DNA from 2 places in the Peribacillus sp. JNUCC41 genome. Region 2 is predicted to be linked to the other one. Evidence: riboswitches for the same ligand, from Rfam matches in the RefSeq annotation. Region 2 holds a riboswitch; the other holds the start of a gene.

Region 1 (7,934 bases), 2.6 Mb from region 2:
GATGTTTAAGCAAATTTTGGACGAAGATAAAAATTGTGGTTATTTATGTGTCGGAATTCAGAAGCAGGGGAATACGAAGGCACTGTTTGAAACTGCCGAGAGAAGTAAGATCGATTACATATTGGAAGAAGATTTGTCATTGAATGAAATGGATGAAACTAAGCGGCGGATAAATGAATTCGCTAAGGGACATGACTACATTATTCTTACATTATGTACAGACGTTATTGATTCAGCCTACGCACCTGGGGTAAGTGCTCCATCGCCTTTTGGACTGAATCCTAAATTGGTCCGTGCCATTATCAGGCATATCGTATCGAATGAAAAGATTCTCTCCTTTGATATCGCGGAAGTGAATCCTTCGTTGGATGAAAATAATAAAACCGTTACATTGGCAGCACATTTAATAAATGAGGTTTTACTTCATTTTAAATAATGAATGGTCTTACTAAAATGCCATCTCCGTAATCAACTATCTGTATTGAAGCGAAAAACCTTTTACAGCGCCTGACTGTCCATGAATCATTCATGGGCAGTCTTTTTTATGCCGCCAATTCAAGGATTTATGCTCCCGGGCTTTGTTCGAATAACCCTTTAATGTGTAAAGGAACCTACATGCGGCCTCTTCATTAGTAGATTAACCCATGAATCTGCAAGAGTTCAATACTGATACTTGTGGTCTTTTGGTTTATAATAACAAGCATCTAGCCTTATGAGGGGGGATTCCATGAATGAATATAAAGTAACGGTAAGGAATGGTAGTACCTTGATTTTGTCGGAAATCATTAAAGCTGAAGATGAAAGAGAAGTCCTTGGCACCCTTTTGATTTCCAGCGAATTATTTAATCAGCCATTTACCGACATCAGGATTTTAGAACGCTGATTTGTGCCTGTTTGTTCCATTTGTTACACTGTAATAAATCTTAATACGGTAGGCGATATTATGTGTGGACGTTTCACCCTTTTCACTGATATTGAGGAAATAAAAGATCGGTTTGATATTCAAGGATCATTTGATGAGGAATACCAATTCAGCTACAATATTGCTCCCTCCCAATCCGTGCTATCCGTCATTAATGACGGGGCAAGGAATCGACTTGGATATCTTCGGTGGGGACTCATTCCTTTCTGGGCAAAAGACGAAAAAGTGGGCTATAAAATGATCAATGCCAGAGCGGAAACCATTGCAGAGAAAACAAGCTTCAAGAATGCGTATAAGAAGAAGAGATGCTTGATAATCGCTGACTCATTTTATGAATGGAAGAAGACACCAGAAAGAAAAATACCGATGCGAATAAAACTGAAGAATCATGCTCCATTTGGAATGGCCGGTATATGGGAATCCTGGAAATCTCCTGAAGGCCTCAGCATCTACTCGTGCTCCGTTATAACAACCGTTCCTAATGAGCTGATGACCAGCATTCATGATCGTATGCCTGTCATCCTTAAACCAGAAGATGAAAAAGATTGGTTGAATCCATCCATTAATGATCCTGCATATCTGCAGCAGTATTTAAATTCATTCGATTCGGAACAAATGGAAGCTTTTGAGGTATCGACTGATGTGAACTCGACTAAAAAAAATTCACCTAACCTAATACAACAAATTTGCTGAGAGGTCATTAGACCTCTTTTTATGTTAATTCCGTCCCGATTAACTGCATATGTCAAGATTCCTAATTAATCATTAAGAAGTGCATGGAAATACTTTAAAACTAAACCTTGCGAAAATAGACAAAATGCTGTACTCTTATATTTGCTTTTCAAAACGACTTCGATGTCTCTTTCAAAAACTCAGATTGGTTTCGGCAACTTTCCAGCCTGGTGCTTTTCTGGCAGGCATCGTAATATTTGATAAATTATATAAATTTGATCTTCTTATCAAGAGAGACGGAGGGACTGGCCCGAAGATGTCTCGGCAGCGGACTTAATGGGAGTGCTGTGCCAAATCCAGCAGGCTGATTTTCGCCTGAAAGATAAGGAGGGTGTTTTTTATAAATTAAAAGACCTCTTCTTGTTGTTAAATAGAAGGGGTCTTTTTTATGCCGGCAGTTTTTTAGCTATAGCTCCATGACTGGAGAATCAAGTTCAAGTTGGTGTTATTTGCGAAAACTGTTAAAAGGATAAAGGCTATGACACATGTCATGGGAAAAATAAAAAGAGGTGTACATCATGAGTGCAAACAATAAAGGGAATCCATGGGCATTGATTCCATTTGTCGTATTTTTAATTTTATTTATAGGGTCCGGAATCATCACTAAAGATTTTTATTCTTTTCCGGTGATTGTAGCCATTTCTATTGCATCAGCAGCTGCATTGGCAATGAATCGGAAAGAAAGTTTCAATCAAAAAGTTGATATTTTCTGTAAAGGTGCAGGGGACGCCAATATTATGTTAATGGTTATCATTTTCCTTTTAGCCGGCGCTTTTTCCGAAGTTGCGAATGGCATGGGGGCGGTTGAATCAACGGTGAATCTTGCCTTAGCCGTTTTTCCGCAAAATCTTTTGATGGTAGGGATATTCATTATCGCTTGTTTTATTTCTCTATCTATGGGGACGAGCATGGGAACGATTGTAGCCCTAGCACCTATCGGGGTCGGAATTAGCGAGCAAACCGATATTTCGCTTGCCCTTTCAATGGCGGCCGTTATTGGTGGTGCGATGTTTGGGGATAACCTATCCTTCATTTCAGATACGACAATCGCTGCAGTTCGAACACAGGGAACGAAAATGAAGGATAAGTTTAAAGTGAATTTTTTCATCGTTTTACCTGCAGCCATCATCACATGTGCTATCCTAGGAATATTAACGATGGGTGAACAAGCCGACATCATCCAAAATTCTTATAATTGGGTGAAGATTCTTCCATACCTTTGCGTATTGATCACTGCATTGGCAGGAGTCAATGTGTTCCTGGTGCTTTCCAGCGGAATCGTCTTTGCCGGAATCATCGGCTTGGCTGATGGAAGTTATCAACCGTTGGGTGTCATTCAAAAAGTTGGTGAAGGAATGGCGGGAATGTATGAAATATCCTTCCTTGCCATTTTAATTGCAGGTATGGTTGCTGTAATCAAACATAATGGTGGCATTGATTATCTACTCCAGCTCGTGACCCGAAATAGCAAATCAAAAAAAGGGGCGGAATTCAGTATTGCCGGGCTTGTTGGCTTGACGAACCTTTCCACGGCAAATAATACGATTTCGATTATCATTGCTGGGCCACTTGCCAAAAACATCGCTGAAAGGTATGGGATTGATCCGCGTAAATCGGCGAGCATACTTGACGTTTTTGCCTGTTGTATCCAAGGGTTGATACCATATGGGGCACAACTGCTTGTTGCAGCAGGGGTAGCAAAAATCTCTCCGATAAGCATCTTGCCGTATTCATATTACCCGATACTAATTGGACTTTGTGGAGTCGTGGCCATCTTGATTGGTTATCCACGGTTTCACTCGGATGAAACGAAGAAACGGACTTCTTAAAAAGAGGACAAAAATGAAAAAAACACCCTGAATCATTGGATACAGGGTGTTTTCTGTATGGGTGAAATCTTCGCATTCATGTCAGTATCAGTGTTCAAAAAGTAATCAAGGCAGTTTTCAATTCATCTGTTTGGTATTTCTTTTATTTATGGTATACCATTTTATTCATAACTAAAATAACTGCTCATTCCGGTCCATATTGATAATGGTTTTGCGTGCGGCATTTGTCATGAATAGAGGACAACACCAACTAAACCAGAAAGTATAATTACATAAGCTGGGTGCCAGCGTAATTTCATCAGGGCAAATAACGATAATCCAAATACGAGTAATAAGCTTATCGTATGCCATGAAAAGTTAGGGGCTATCATATGATTGGAAAGTGATAAACTGATTGCTGCAAAGAGGATTAGACTAGTGACAATGGGTCTTAATCCATAAAACATGGATTGAATAACTGGATAATGATTCAATTTGCTGAAGAAGGTGGCTATAACGGTCACGAATATTATAGCAGGTAGCAAGATTCCGAGAGCGGATGATATGGCTCCTGCTAATCCAGCAGTAGAATAGCCAACGAGAATGGCACTATTGGCTGTGACAGGTCCTGGGGACATCCCGGAAATTGCGATTATATCGGTAAATTGTTGCGTCGTCAGCCATCCATGCTGTGAGACTTCCGATTCTATTACGGGAATCATGGCGTATCCGCCTCCGAACGATACAAAGCCGATAATAAAGAAGGTGCTAAACAACTCCCACAATTCCATCATTCTATCACACGCTTTCTTGAAAATTAGTTAGACCCTTTTTGATTTACCTATATGCCAGCACCCATGTAAGGTTCGAAATCATTTTCTTCTTTTGTCTTATCTTTTCTGTCCAACTTGACATCGTATCCTAATTTTCTCTTGATGGAGATTGTCACAATACCCACTACAGCTCCTGCCACTATAACTATCACAGGGTGAAGAAAGAAGAGGACTGGAATTCCTGCTAATAAAATACAGAAAGTTGATTTGTCTACAACAGCCGTTTTTCCTATCTTGATAGCCGCATAGGCGATGATCGCTACTATGGAAGCTCTGATTGATATGAATGCGGATTCTATCTTCGAATTATCCTGAATGAAAAAATACAAAATGCCTAGGAGCAGGACAATTAAAAAGGTAGGCAATGAAACACCGATCATGGCTGCCATTGCCCCCCTCATTCCGGCAATTCGATGGCCGATAAAGGTGGCGGAGTTAATAGCGACAGCTCCCGGTACGGACTGAGATAACGCAAAAACATCCGTAACTTCTTCGCTATTCATCCATTTCCTCTTTTCGACCACTTCTTTTTCGATTAAAGGGATCATCGCAAACCCGCCTCCGAATGTGACAGGTGCTATTTTAAAAAAGGTCCAAAATAAATGGAATAGAGTTTTCCATTGTCCTTTCATTACATCAGTCACTTCCTTTGCCGCTAAGTTTAAATCTTATTACTAACATATCAAAGAAAAAGGAATGGGTAAATTGCAACAAAATCATCGGGTATAACAAAAGGTTATACCCAGAAGATTTATCCGTTTTATAAAGAATGCGGCCAATAATTTAATAGCCTCACTTATTCAGGGAAGCAGCATTCTTTTTTCATTTCACCATTTACCTTTATGATGCTATCATTTTAATGAACTATCTAAAAACATGGAGGTCGTTTTCTTGAAATTAGAAAATCTAAAAATGTTTTGTTTAGTGGTGGATGAAGGAAGCATAAGCCAGGCAGCGAGGTTAAGTTTCCTATCTCAACCCGCTGTAACAAGACAAATCCATCAACTGGAAAATTATTATAACACTTTGTTATTCGACCGTGAGGAAGGAAGGCTGAGAGTTACAGAGGCAGGTAAGTTGTTATACCCTTTTGCAAAAGCTATTGTAAATGACTTCAACCATTCAAAAGAAGTGATTCAGCAATCGACTGGCAAGTACAATGCAAACCTCATAGTAGGGGCATCCTTGACTATCGGTGAGTATTTGTTGCCGAGCTTGCTTGGAAGATTCAAAAAACAACAGCCTGAAATAAAAGTGACATTAACGATAAAAAATACCCCCCGGGTTCTGCAGGATCTTACAAACGATGTCATTGATTTGGCCTTGGTAGAAGGGCTTGTGGAAAACAGCGATTTTATTGTAGACAAGTTCGCCGAGGACGAATTGATATTGGTATGTCCATCCGACCACCCCTGGAAAGACAGAAAAGAAATCCAGCTTGAGGAATTGGGGAATGAAAGAATGATTTGGCGTGAATCCATTTCAGGAACACGGCTTATAGTGGAAAACATGTTAAGGGAGCATGGGGTTTTAGAAAAAATAGAAAGCTACATGGAGATTGGTAGCACACAAGCGATAAAAAGTGCGGTTGAAGCTGGACTTGGAATCAGCATTCTGCCCAGGTTGACAGTGGCCAGGGAATTGGAGCAGGGCTTTTTGCGGGAAGTGGGTATTTCAAGAATAGATATAACTAGAAATTTATGGCTAGTCAGGAAAAACAATCGTTTTAATAAAATTGGGGTGTCTAAATTTGTTGATTTCCTTCAATAATAAGGAAGGAAAGCCACTTTGGTTTACTATTACAATTTTTCAGCGTTTTCAATTTCGTGGTTAAAGATGTGCCCAAGGCCCCTTACCCTGAAAAAGTCATGGAAAATTGAATATACCGCATGATTATTCATAAAAGCTCTTCTCTATCGGGAGGGGCATTTTGTATTTGGATGTGCAGTTCACCGCTATACGAACTAACATTCGTTAATAAGTAGTTTATATATAAATAAAATTGAAGTTACTATTAGAAATAGGAAATATACTTAATGGCTAATTAATTATAAAATAAATTCATATTATTCTAAAAATTTCTACAAAAAGAGTAAGTTTACTTCTTCAACAAAAGGAATATAGACATGATATCTACTTATTCAAACGAGAAAGGGGTATGAAATGTCCAAAGTATCTATTATTAAAGGCATTGTTTCCGTTCCCATTGTTTTTGCTATGCTCGCAGGATCTTCTGTTACAAATGCTTCATCTGGTGAGCCAATGCCCGCAACATATGCAACTATTTCAGCAAATAAAGTATTTTATGAACAGTTGAATTTTAAAGACAAGGAAGATTTCAAGGATGCACATAAAGGGTTCATTGCACCCTTGAATATGAATCCAATAAAAAATTCAAAAGGTGACGTAGTATGGGATAGTAAACGATATTCATTCATCAAAGAAGATCAGCCGGCAAGTAATACTGTAAACCCTAGCTTGTGGAGACAGGCACAATTACAAAATATAACAGGCTTATTTAAAGTGGTAGATGGCGTTTATCAAGTTCGGGGTCAAGATTTATCAGTGCTTACCATTGTGGAAGGAAAAACAGGATTAATAGTTTTGGATACACTTTCTACAATTGAAACGGCCAAAGCAGCGATGGATCTTTATTTTGAACATCGATCCAAAAAACCGGTAAGTGCCATTGTTATTAGTCATAGTCATGCGGATCACTTTGGTGGTATAAAGGGCATTGCTCAGTACGCTGAAAATCCAGCTAAGGTGCCCATCATTGTTCCCGAAGGTTTTAACGATGAAGCGCTAAGTGAAAACATTCTTTTAGGTAATATAATGTCTCGCCGGGCAGGTTATATGTTTGGAAATCTTTTACCCGCAAATGAAAGAGGGTTTGTTACTTCTGGTATTGGACCGGGATTAAGTAACGGAACTTTTAGCTATTTACCTCCAACAATGGAAGTAAAGGATGAGATTCAAACGGTGGAAATAGACGGAATAACTTTTAAGTTTTTATTGACGCCGGATTCAGAAGCTCCATCTGAGATGCATTATTACATCAAAGATTACAAAACTTTAGTGGTAGCCGAAAACACGGGACACACGTTACATAACATTTATACATTAAGGGGAGCTAAAACTAGAGATACCTTAAAATGGGTGAAAGCACTTGATGAAACAGTCGATCTGTTTGGAAATGAAGATATAGATGCCATGGTTACCGCTCATACATGGCCCATATGGGGAAAAAACCATGTTCTGGAGCAGTTGGAAAGTCAGCGTGATTTGTATAAATATATTCATGACCAAACGATACGATTAGCTTATTTAGGACTCACACCTGATGAAATCGCGGAAAAGTTGAAGCTTCCTGAAAAGTTGGATAAAGTTTGGGCCAATCGGGGGTATTACGGAACATTGAAACAAAACGTAAAAGCGGTGTACAACTTTTATTTAGGATATTTCAACGGTAATCCATCCGACTTGGATACTTTACCACAAGAAGAATCGGGCGCTAAATATGTGGAGTATATGGGTGGGGAAAAGAAGGTCATTAAACGGGCAAAACTTGATTATAAAAAAGGGGAATATCGCTGGGTGGCTCAAGTTTTAAAGCATGTAGTCATGGCTAACCCCAAA
Region 2 (7,934 bases):
AATGAATTCTGTCGCGTACTCATCACTTCTTATGCCATGGATCAAATCGACATGGTATATCATTTTCTTATTATGCTGCTTTGCCATCATACTTACGTTTTTCAATTGTGATATATGCAAATCAAGAAACACACCTATTTCATAGGAACTTTCTAAAAATCTTTCGAAATCCTTCATGCTTGCTGAAGCAGGCAAAATCTTCTGATCCATCATTATCCTCCTCATTCCCAGAAAAACTCAAAACTTCAAGTCATTTAGTATATTTTAAAGAGCTTGATTTATCAAACACATTTTTTCATGACCCATATCACCATAACACTATCATACCTGGCACTCCCTTTATAGTTTTCGGCTAAGGATGTATGTAAACTCGATCATAAAGTAAGTTTCATTTTCAATGCACCTTCGACGAGTTCATACGATTTAATTGTGCCAACGGGAATTTTCCTCACGATTTTCCAGGCGTTAACATTCATTTTGATCGTTCTTTTTTCAAATTCAAAAAATGGCGGTCTGTTAAATATCCTTTGGTTGATGAATTTCCTGTCAATTGGTTCCATTTCCACTAATTCAAATAAAATCGTTCTTTTTTCCACAGATACCGGTTTTAATGTAATCCGGAAAGCTACGTTTTTCTTAAACATCATTTTTTTCACTTCCGTCGTTCCGGAAAGCACGATATGTTTTGGCGTAATTTCGATATTAATATCCTGACCATCTGATTTACTTCTTATGATTTTCTCTATCATGGCTTCAGTTAAAGTTATCGTTATGCCATTTTTGAATGGACTGAATGTATTCATCCTTGCATTCCCCTCCTGCCGCTCATATGAATCTTCGGTTATAGCATATGCCGGGTTCCCTGATGTAGTAACACAGAACAATAATCGGTATATTCAAAATCTTCCACCTTCAACCCTTGACCTTTATAAAAACTACCTGTATAGTCATAATTAATTTAATAGACAACTCTTATCCAGAGAGGTGGAGGGACTGGCCCTTTGATACCTCAGCAACAGACTGATCATGTACTGTGCTAATTCCAGAAGTGTAAAAACTTGAAGATAAGAAGAGTATATAGCTTGGTTGCCAACACCTCTTCTTATTTTTAAGAAGAGGTGTTTTATTTTTAAAAGGAAAGAAGGAATGCAACATGTCCATCACATTAACGAAAGCACCATTCAGGGCCGATCACGTCGGAAGTTTATTAAGACCAGAACGTTTACATATTGCCAGAAAGCAATTTAAGGAAGGTACCATTTCAGCAGAGCGGCTTCGTGAAGTTGAAACCGAAGAAATCAATCGGATTGTCGAAAAACAAATTGAAGTTGGATTGGAGGCCGTGACGGACGGTGAGTTCAGACGAACATGGTGGCACTTTGACTTCCTCGAACATTTAAATGGAATCGAGGGATATGTGACTGAAAAAGGGCTCACGTTCGATGGTGTGGAAACAGAAAGATATAACGTTCGCAATACCGGGAAGGTTTCATTCAATCCTGAACATCCTTTCATTGGTGACTTCATTGAATTGAACAAAATCGTGAACGGACGCGCAGTTGCCAAGCAAACCATTCCCAGTCCGAATCAATTATTTGCTGTAGGCATTCATAATGAAGACATCTACCCTGATATTGAAGACTATGCAAATGATATCATTAAAGCATATCAGCATGCTTTGAAAGCCTTTTATGATGCAGGTGTGCGTTATCTTCAATTGGATGATGTATATATTGCCAGACTTTCAGCTCCGGATTTCCAGTTCAAAGATGGAAAATATACGAGGGAACAGTTAATCGATCTTGCACTTCGCGTAATTAATGGCGCATTGGAAGGCAAACCAGAAGACCTTGTCGTCACTACACACCTATGTCGTGGGAACTACCAGTCGACTTGGGCGTTTGAAGGAAGCTATGCCCGTATCGCCCCAACTTTATTGGCAAAAGAAACAGTGGATGGATTTTTCTTGGAATATGATGATCAACGCTCAGGGGATTTCAAACCATTAGAATACATTCAAAATGGCGGTGCACGGGTCGTACTGGGTGTCGTTACTTCAAAAAATGGAGAAATCGAAGACAAGGAAGCTGTTAAGGCACGCATTGAAGAAGCCTCGCACTTCGTTCCTCTCGAACAATTATGCTTAAGTCCGCAATGCGGGTTCGCCTCCACCCATCACGGCAACAAGCTGACCGAAGAACAACAATGGGAAAAGCTGAAGTTCGTCGTTGATGTAGCAAAAGAAGTTTGGAAATGATTTTTTTGCGGAGACTTTAATCCGTTCGAACAACCTAATCGGCATCAATATAAGCGTGCCGATTAGGTTTATAATAAAAGCGTAAAAGACATCCATCCCTAAATCCGAGAGCAAACAAAAAAGAACGGCCACCAGCACGTCCCTTTTTTACTTGCAGCTTTCATCATCATCCATTTTCTTCACAAATATATCATCCGTCACCCTATCTTCCAGCTTGTTCCTCAAGGCCAATTCCGCGGCCTTCCCATCACTAGGCGACCCGTCCGAGAAATACATCGGAAACAACGAGAAGAACATAACATAGAAAGAAAAATAGATGAATTGATACCAGATCACCGAGCTGTCCAGGATATCCTGATACACTAAGCTATAGATGATCAGCATGCTGACTAAATTAAAGATAGCCCCTCCTAAATAGATCAGCGTATTCGTCAATCGATTATCATGTTTCAGTCCCTTGAACTCGCAAGTCCCATTCCAAAAATAATATTTCCTCACCTCTATGTTCCGAAAGGCGAACAGTTTATTGCCACAACCGATCAAGATTTTCTTTTCTGATCCCCCAAAGATCGTGACAAAAAAAATATGCCCGCTCAAATGTATCAGCGTAACGATCGGCATGATCAAAAAAAAGGAAAATAGAAATTTAATGATATCAGAGAGACCAAACATGTTTATGCAACCCTCCTTACCTGAGCAATTTCTTATCAGATGCTACTCTGATACCCTGCCCACATTCGTTATAACTAGTAAATTTTCACAGTAGTGATATATCGCTTACCACAAGTGCTATTGTTCTCCTTCTGCTTAATCCGGGCTGTTTCCAGGTTTTTAGGCCTGACTCCAGCTTAATTCAAAGAAACAGGCTACCTCCTTCCGAAAAAACTCGGAAAAGTGATAGCCTTAACATCTTCATTTATCGATTGGGGGTGTGAAGAATTTCTTCGTTGTTTTGTCCTGGCCTCAAGCCTGCATGTTTATATTCAGGGGTGAAAACCGATGTTTTGATCGGGCATGCGATTTGCTTCTGGACATTTCCTTTTCCGTCCGGTACCTCGACGATCATTCCCCTCTCCATCAATTGGGGGTGTTCGGCCGCTTCAGTGAAGGTCAGAACTGGTTCTGCGCAGGCTTCGAAATCAGCGAATATTTCCTGCCATTCATGAAAATCCCGTTCAAGGAAAGCCAGTCGGACGGCCGTTTTAAACCTGATTCCGCTTTCTTCATCACTTTTAGTGCTCAAGTCATACAATTCGGGTGCACCGATCGCTTCACATAATGCTTTTCGAAAAGGGGGCTCTAGGCTTCCTACCGAAAAATAGCGTCCATCCTTCGTTTCGTAAAAGTCATAAAAGGATCCTCCGTTCAACATCAGTTTTTCTGGTTCAAGCTCGAGGCCCCCCTGTAAATTCAGGGGTGCGGAGATGGCATTCAACGCAAAACTGCAGTCGGTCATGCTGATGTCGATGGCTTGGCCGAATCCCGTTCTTTCCCGGTGAATGACTGCAGATAATATACCGATAACAGCATGCAGAGATCCTCCGGCAAGATCTGCTATTTGGGTTCCGTTTTTTGCCGGGCCATCCTTTTTTGTACCGGAATAGCCAGATAATCCCGCAATCGAAATATAATTGATATCATGCCCCGGTCGGTCTTTATAGGGACCGGTCTGGCCGAAGCCCGTGATGGAACAGTAAATCAGCTTCGGATTGATCCATTTTAATGCCTCATATCCCAGCCCTAGGCGTTCCATGACACCTGGACGGAACTGTTCAATGACGATATCGTATTCCTTCACTAGATTTTTTACGGATTCAATGGACTCAGATTGTTTCAAATCAAGTGTGATCGACTTTTTCGATCTGTTAAGATATTGGTTCACACCCCATGAATCCGTTGTTCCCGGCCTCTCCACCTTCAAAACATCCGCTCCTAAATCCGCTAGCATCAAAGTGGCAAATGGGCCTGGCAGTAACGTTGAAAAGTCCAATACTTTTAAATGAGTCAATAATGTCATCAGCCGTACACCTTCCCTTTCCATTGGAATTAGTAAAAGCTTTCCCCGTCGTTCTGTACATGCAATTATGCAGAGTTTACGATTATCATATAACACCGCCTGTCATTTTTGTATAAATTTCCATTCAAAAAAATAAACAGCCAGGAATCAGCTTCCTGGCTGTTGTTAATGAGCCTATAGAAAACAAGTAAAAGCCGGACAATTTAAAACTACATTGTCCGGCTGATTTTACTTTAAGCTTGTTCATTCATATTTTTTGTCAAAATCAAATTCTACTTCATCAATTTTAACGAATTTAGTTTTTCTTACCAGTTTATAGCCAAACCATAGTCCAAGGAAAAGCGGGATTCCCAGGTATGCAGCTATAACACTGCCCCAATCGATTTGGTCTGAGAAAAATGCTTGGATATTTTGGGACAGGATGACGATCATGCCAATTAAAATGGCAAAGATCGGTCCAATCGGAAACCATAATGCCTTATATGGCAGCTTCTCCAATGAATGGCCTTGAGCGATGAACGCTTTCCGGAAACGGTAATGGCTGATGGAAATGCCGAGCCAAAAGATAAATCCTGTAATTCCAATGGCATTCATTAACCAAATATACACTTTACCATCCCCGAAAATGGAGGCTAAAAAGGCCAGCATGCCGATGGAACATGTCAAAATCATGCCTGCAACCGGTACTCCGCGTTTATTAAGTTTTGCAAAAATGCGCGGTGCTTGTCCATCTTTTGCCATTGAGTATAACATACGCGTTGATGCATATAGGCTTGAGTTACCTGCAGATAATACCGCGGTTAAAATGACGGCATTCATAAGCGAAGCGGCAAAGGCCACTCCAGCCTTTTCAAAAATGAGCGTGAATGGGCTTACCATGACGTTATCACCTTGTAAACTTGAGTTCGTATAAGGGATAAGCAGCCCTATAACAAATATTGCAAATACGTAAAAAAGCAAGATTCTCCAGAAGACACTCTTAATGGCCTTCGGTATATTCCGTGCAGGATCTTCACTTTCCCCGGCAGCCACACCAACAATTTCGGTACCTTGAAAAGAAAAGCCAGCCGCTATGAACACGATGAAGACACCCATGAACCCACCCGGGAAAGGAGCGTCATCGACGGTGAAGTTTTTAAAACCTACTGCTTCGCCGCCCATAATGCCGACGATCATTAGCAGCCCGACGATTATAAAAATAACGATGGCTGTAACCTTTATGAAGGAAAACCAATATTCCCCTTCACCATATCCTTTAACGGATAAATAATTCAAAAGGAAAATGAGCACCAAGAATGATGAACTCCATAACAATGATGGACTATTCGGAAACCAGAATTTCATGATCATTGTCGAGGCTGCCAACTCTGCCGCTATCGTCATCGACCAATTGAACCAATACGTCCATCCCAAGGCAAAGCCAAATGCCGGATCGACGAATTTCGTTCCATAAGTACTGAATGAGCCGCTTGTCGGCATAAAGGCTGCCAGTTCCCCTAAGCTCGTCATAACAAAGTAAACCATTGCCCCAACTAAGGCATATGCAAGTAATGCGCCGCCTGGCCCAGCTGTATGGATGGCTGCCCCGCTGCTAAGAAACAGCCCGGTGCCAATAGCCCCGCCAATGGAAATCATCGTTAAATGGCGGGATTTTAAACCGCGTTTTAGTTCTTGTCCTTCTTGCTGGGGAGGATGTTGAACGATGTCATGTTCTTGTTTTGGTATCATAATTTTCATCCCTTTCTATATAAGCGCTTTCATATATGGGAAATCCATTTAATAAATTTTCCTATTTCATAGACTTTCAAATAGATCTAATTTACAATTCGAATTCCTTTTCTGAATATATGCAATTTTCATGCCAAATTTATAAAACGCAATATTCAACAAATAAACAAAAAAAACGCCCTTAATAGACAAAATATTTTGCACTTTACGCCACGTTTTTTTGCACTTTATGCCATGTTTTTTTGCACTTTTATTCATTTGGTTCAATTTACATACATTCCAAATATTACTATAAGAATATATTCAGAGAATATTTCTACCAAAAACCATTTTTCTCCATTTTATTCCTTTAAATGTCATATTTTTTGCAAATTTTCTCCGTTTGTAAATACTATGAAACGGTGTAAAAATGAGGTTATTCTCATGAAGGAGTTGAGTGTTATGAAAGGTAAGGTATTTTTAGGAACTGCACTATCTCTCGGTCTATTATTTTCTGCTATTCCCCATCAAGAAGCTTTAGCGGCAAAAAATGTGTTAAGTGTTGAAAAGTACAATAAGCATAAGGATTCGCTAGAATTCAAGTCTGGGAAACTTACGGACCCATCAAAGCAAACTGCAGAAGATATCATTCTTACCTTTTTTGATGAAAACAAAAAGTCTTACAAGCTAGAAAAGCAAAAGGCGAAAGACTCCTTCACGATCCAGAAAGAAAGCAAGGATGAACTAGGCAATACCGTCCTTAAATTGCAACAAACCTATAAAGGCGTACCTGTATGGAATTCCACACAAGCAGTATTGATTGACACTAAAGGTGTATTGACGGTCGTGTCCGGTACGGTTGAAGCCAATCTAAACACGAAATTAGGGAAAAAGGCTAAAAAAGGCATCAGTAAATCCGAAGCTATCAAAATAGCTGAAGCGGATCTTGGGTTCACTCCTGCCTACGAACAATCACCTGAATCCGACCTATATGTATACGCAAATGAAGGTAAGGCCGATTATGTATATAAAGTCAATTTGAAATTCTTAAGTCCCGAACCAGGAAATCATAATTATTTCATATCAGTCAAAACAGGTAAAATCCTGAATAAATTTAATACGCTAGATGAAGTGACGGGGACCAATTCCGTAGGAACGGGCACCGGCGTCTTAAACAATACCGTGTCATTGAACACTACCTTATCCAACGGCCAATACTATTTACAGGACAATACACGCGGTAAAGGCATCTATACTTATAATGCCAATAACCGTTCAAAATTGCCTGGTACTCTCTTTTCCAACACGACAAATGCTTTCACTACTTCTACCGATAAAGCTGCGGTTGATGCCCATAATTATGCCGGTAAAACCTATGATTATTATAAATCCACGTTTGGACGGAACTCTTATGATGGAAATGGAACCATCCTGAAATCGACCGTTCATTATGGCTCAAGATATAATAATGCATTCTGGGATGGCACCCAAATGGTTTATGGTGATGGAGATGGCACGACGTTCATCCCACTGTCAGGCGGTCTGGATGTCGTTGCACATGAACTGACTCATGCCGTGACTTCCTCGGAATCGAACCTTACCTATCAGAATGAATCCGGTGCTTTGAATGAAGCGATTTCGGATATATTTGGCACGGTCGTCGAATTCAAGAATCAAAGTGACAAAGCCGATTATTTGATCGGCGAAGATATTTACACACCTAACATTTCCGGTGATGCACTTCGTTCAATGGCTAATCCTACATTGAATGGTGACCCTGACCATTATTCGAACCGCTATACGGGAACGGGTGATAACGGAGGAGTCCATACGAACAGCGGAATCATCAATAAGGCGGCCTATTTGATCTCTGCAGGCGGAACTCACCATGGCGTGAGCGTATCCGGGATTGGCATCGATAAACTGGGAACTATCTTTTACCGGGCCAACACG

What was found. A riboswitch is a leader RNA that binds a small molecule or an ion and turns the genes downstream of it on or off. The one in region 2 is predicted to bind S-adenosylmethionine.
Region 1: another riboswitch for S-adenosylmethionine. It lies ahead of JNUCC41_RS20120 (Na+/H+ antiporter NhaC family protein); the one in region 2 lies ahead of JNUCC41_RS06340 (5-methyltetrahydropteroyltriglutamate--homocysteine S-methyltransferase).

What each region holds. Positions count from the first base shown of each region.
Region 1 covers NZ_CP062163.1:4,140,145-4,148,078, forward strand. Annotated here, with positions in the region: gene hutG (formimidoylglutamase) at 1-436, shown strand, start outside; gene JNUCC41_RS20110 (hypothetical protein) at 728-883, shown strand; gene JNUCC41_RS20115 (SOS response-associated peptidase) at 944-1,615, shown strand; SAM riboswitch class I at 1,876-1,983, shown strand; gene JNUCC41_RS20120 (Na+/H+ antiporter NhaC family protein) at 2,173-3,483, shown strand; gene JNUCC41_RS20125 (chromate transporter) at 3,711-4,256, opposite strand; gene JNUCC41_RS20130 (chromate transporter) at 4,304-4,927, opposite strand; gene JNUCC41_RS20135 (LysR family transcriptional regulator) at 5,187-6,065, shown strand; gene JNUCC41_RS20140 (alkyl/aryl-sulfatase) at 6,459-7,934, shown strand, end outside.
Region 2 covers NZ_CP062163.1:1,266,316-1,274,249, forward strand. Annotated here, with positions in the region: gene JNUCC41_RS06330 (glycerol-3-phosphate responsive antiterminator) at 1-210, opposite strand, end outside; gene JNUCC41_RS06335 (hypothetical protein) at 375-803, opposite strand; SAM riboswitch class I at 970-1,071, shown strand; gene JNUCC41_RS06340 (5-methyltetrahydropteroyltriglutamate--homocysteine S-methyltransferase) at 1,154-2,257, shown strand; gene JNUCC41_RS06345 (hypothetical protein) at 2,405-2,929, opposite strand; gene JNUCC41_RS06350 (CaiB/BaiF CoA transferase family protein) at 3,174-4,274, opposite strand; gene JNUCC41_RS06355 (amino acid permease) at 4,518-6,002, opposite strand; gene JNUCC41_RS06360 (M4 family metallopeptidase) at 6,444-7,934, shown strand, end outside.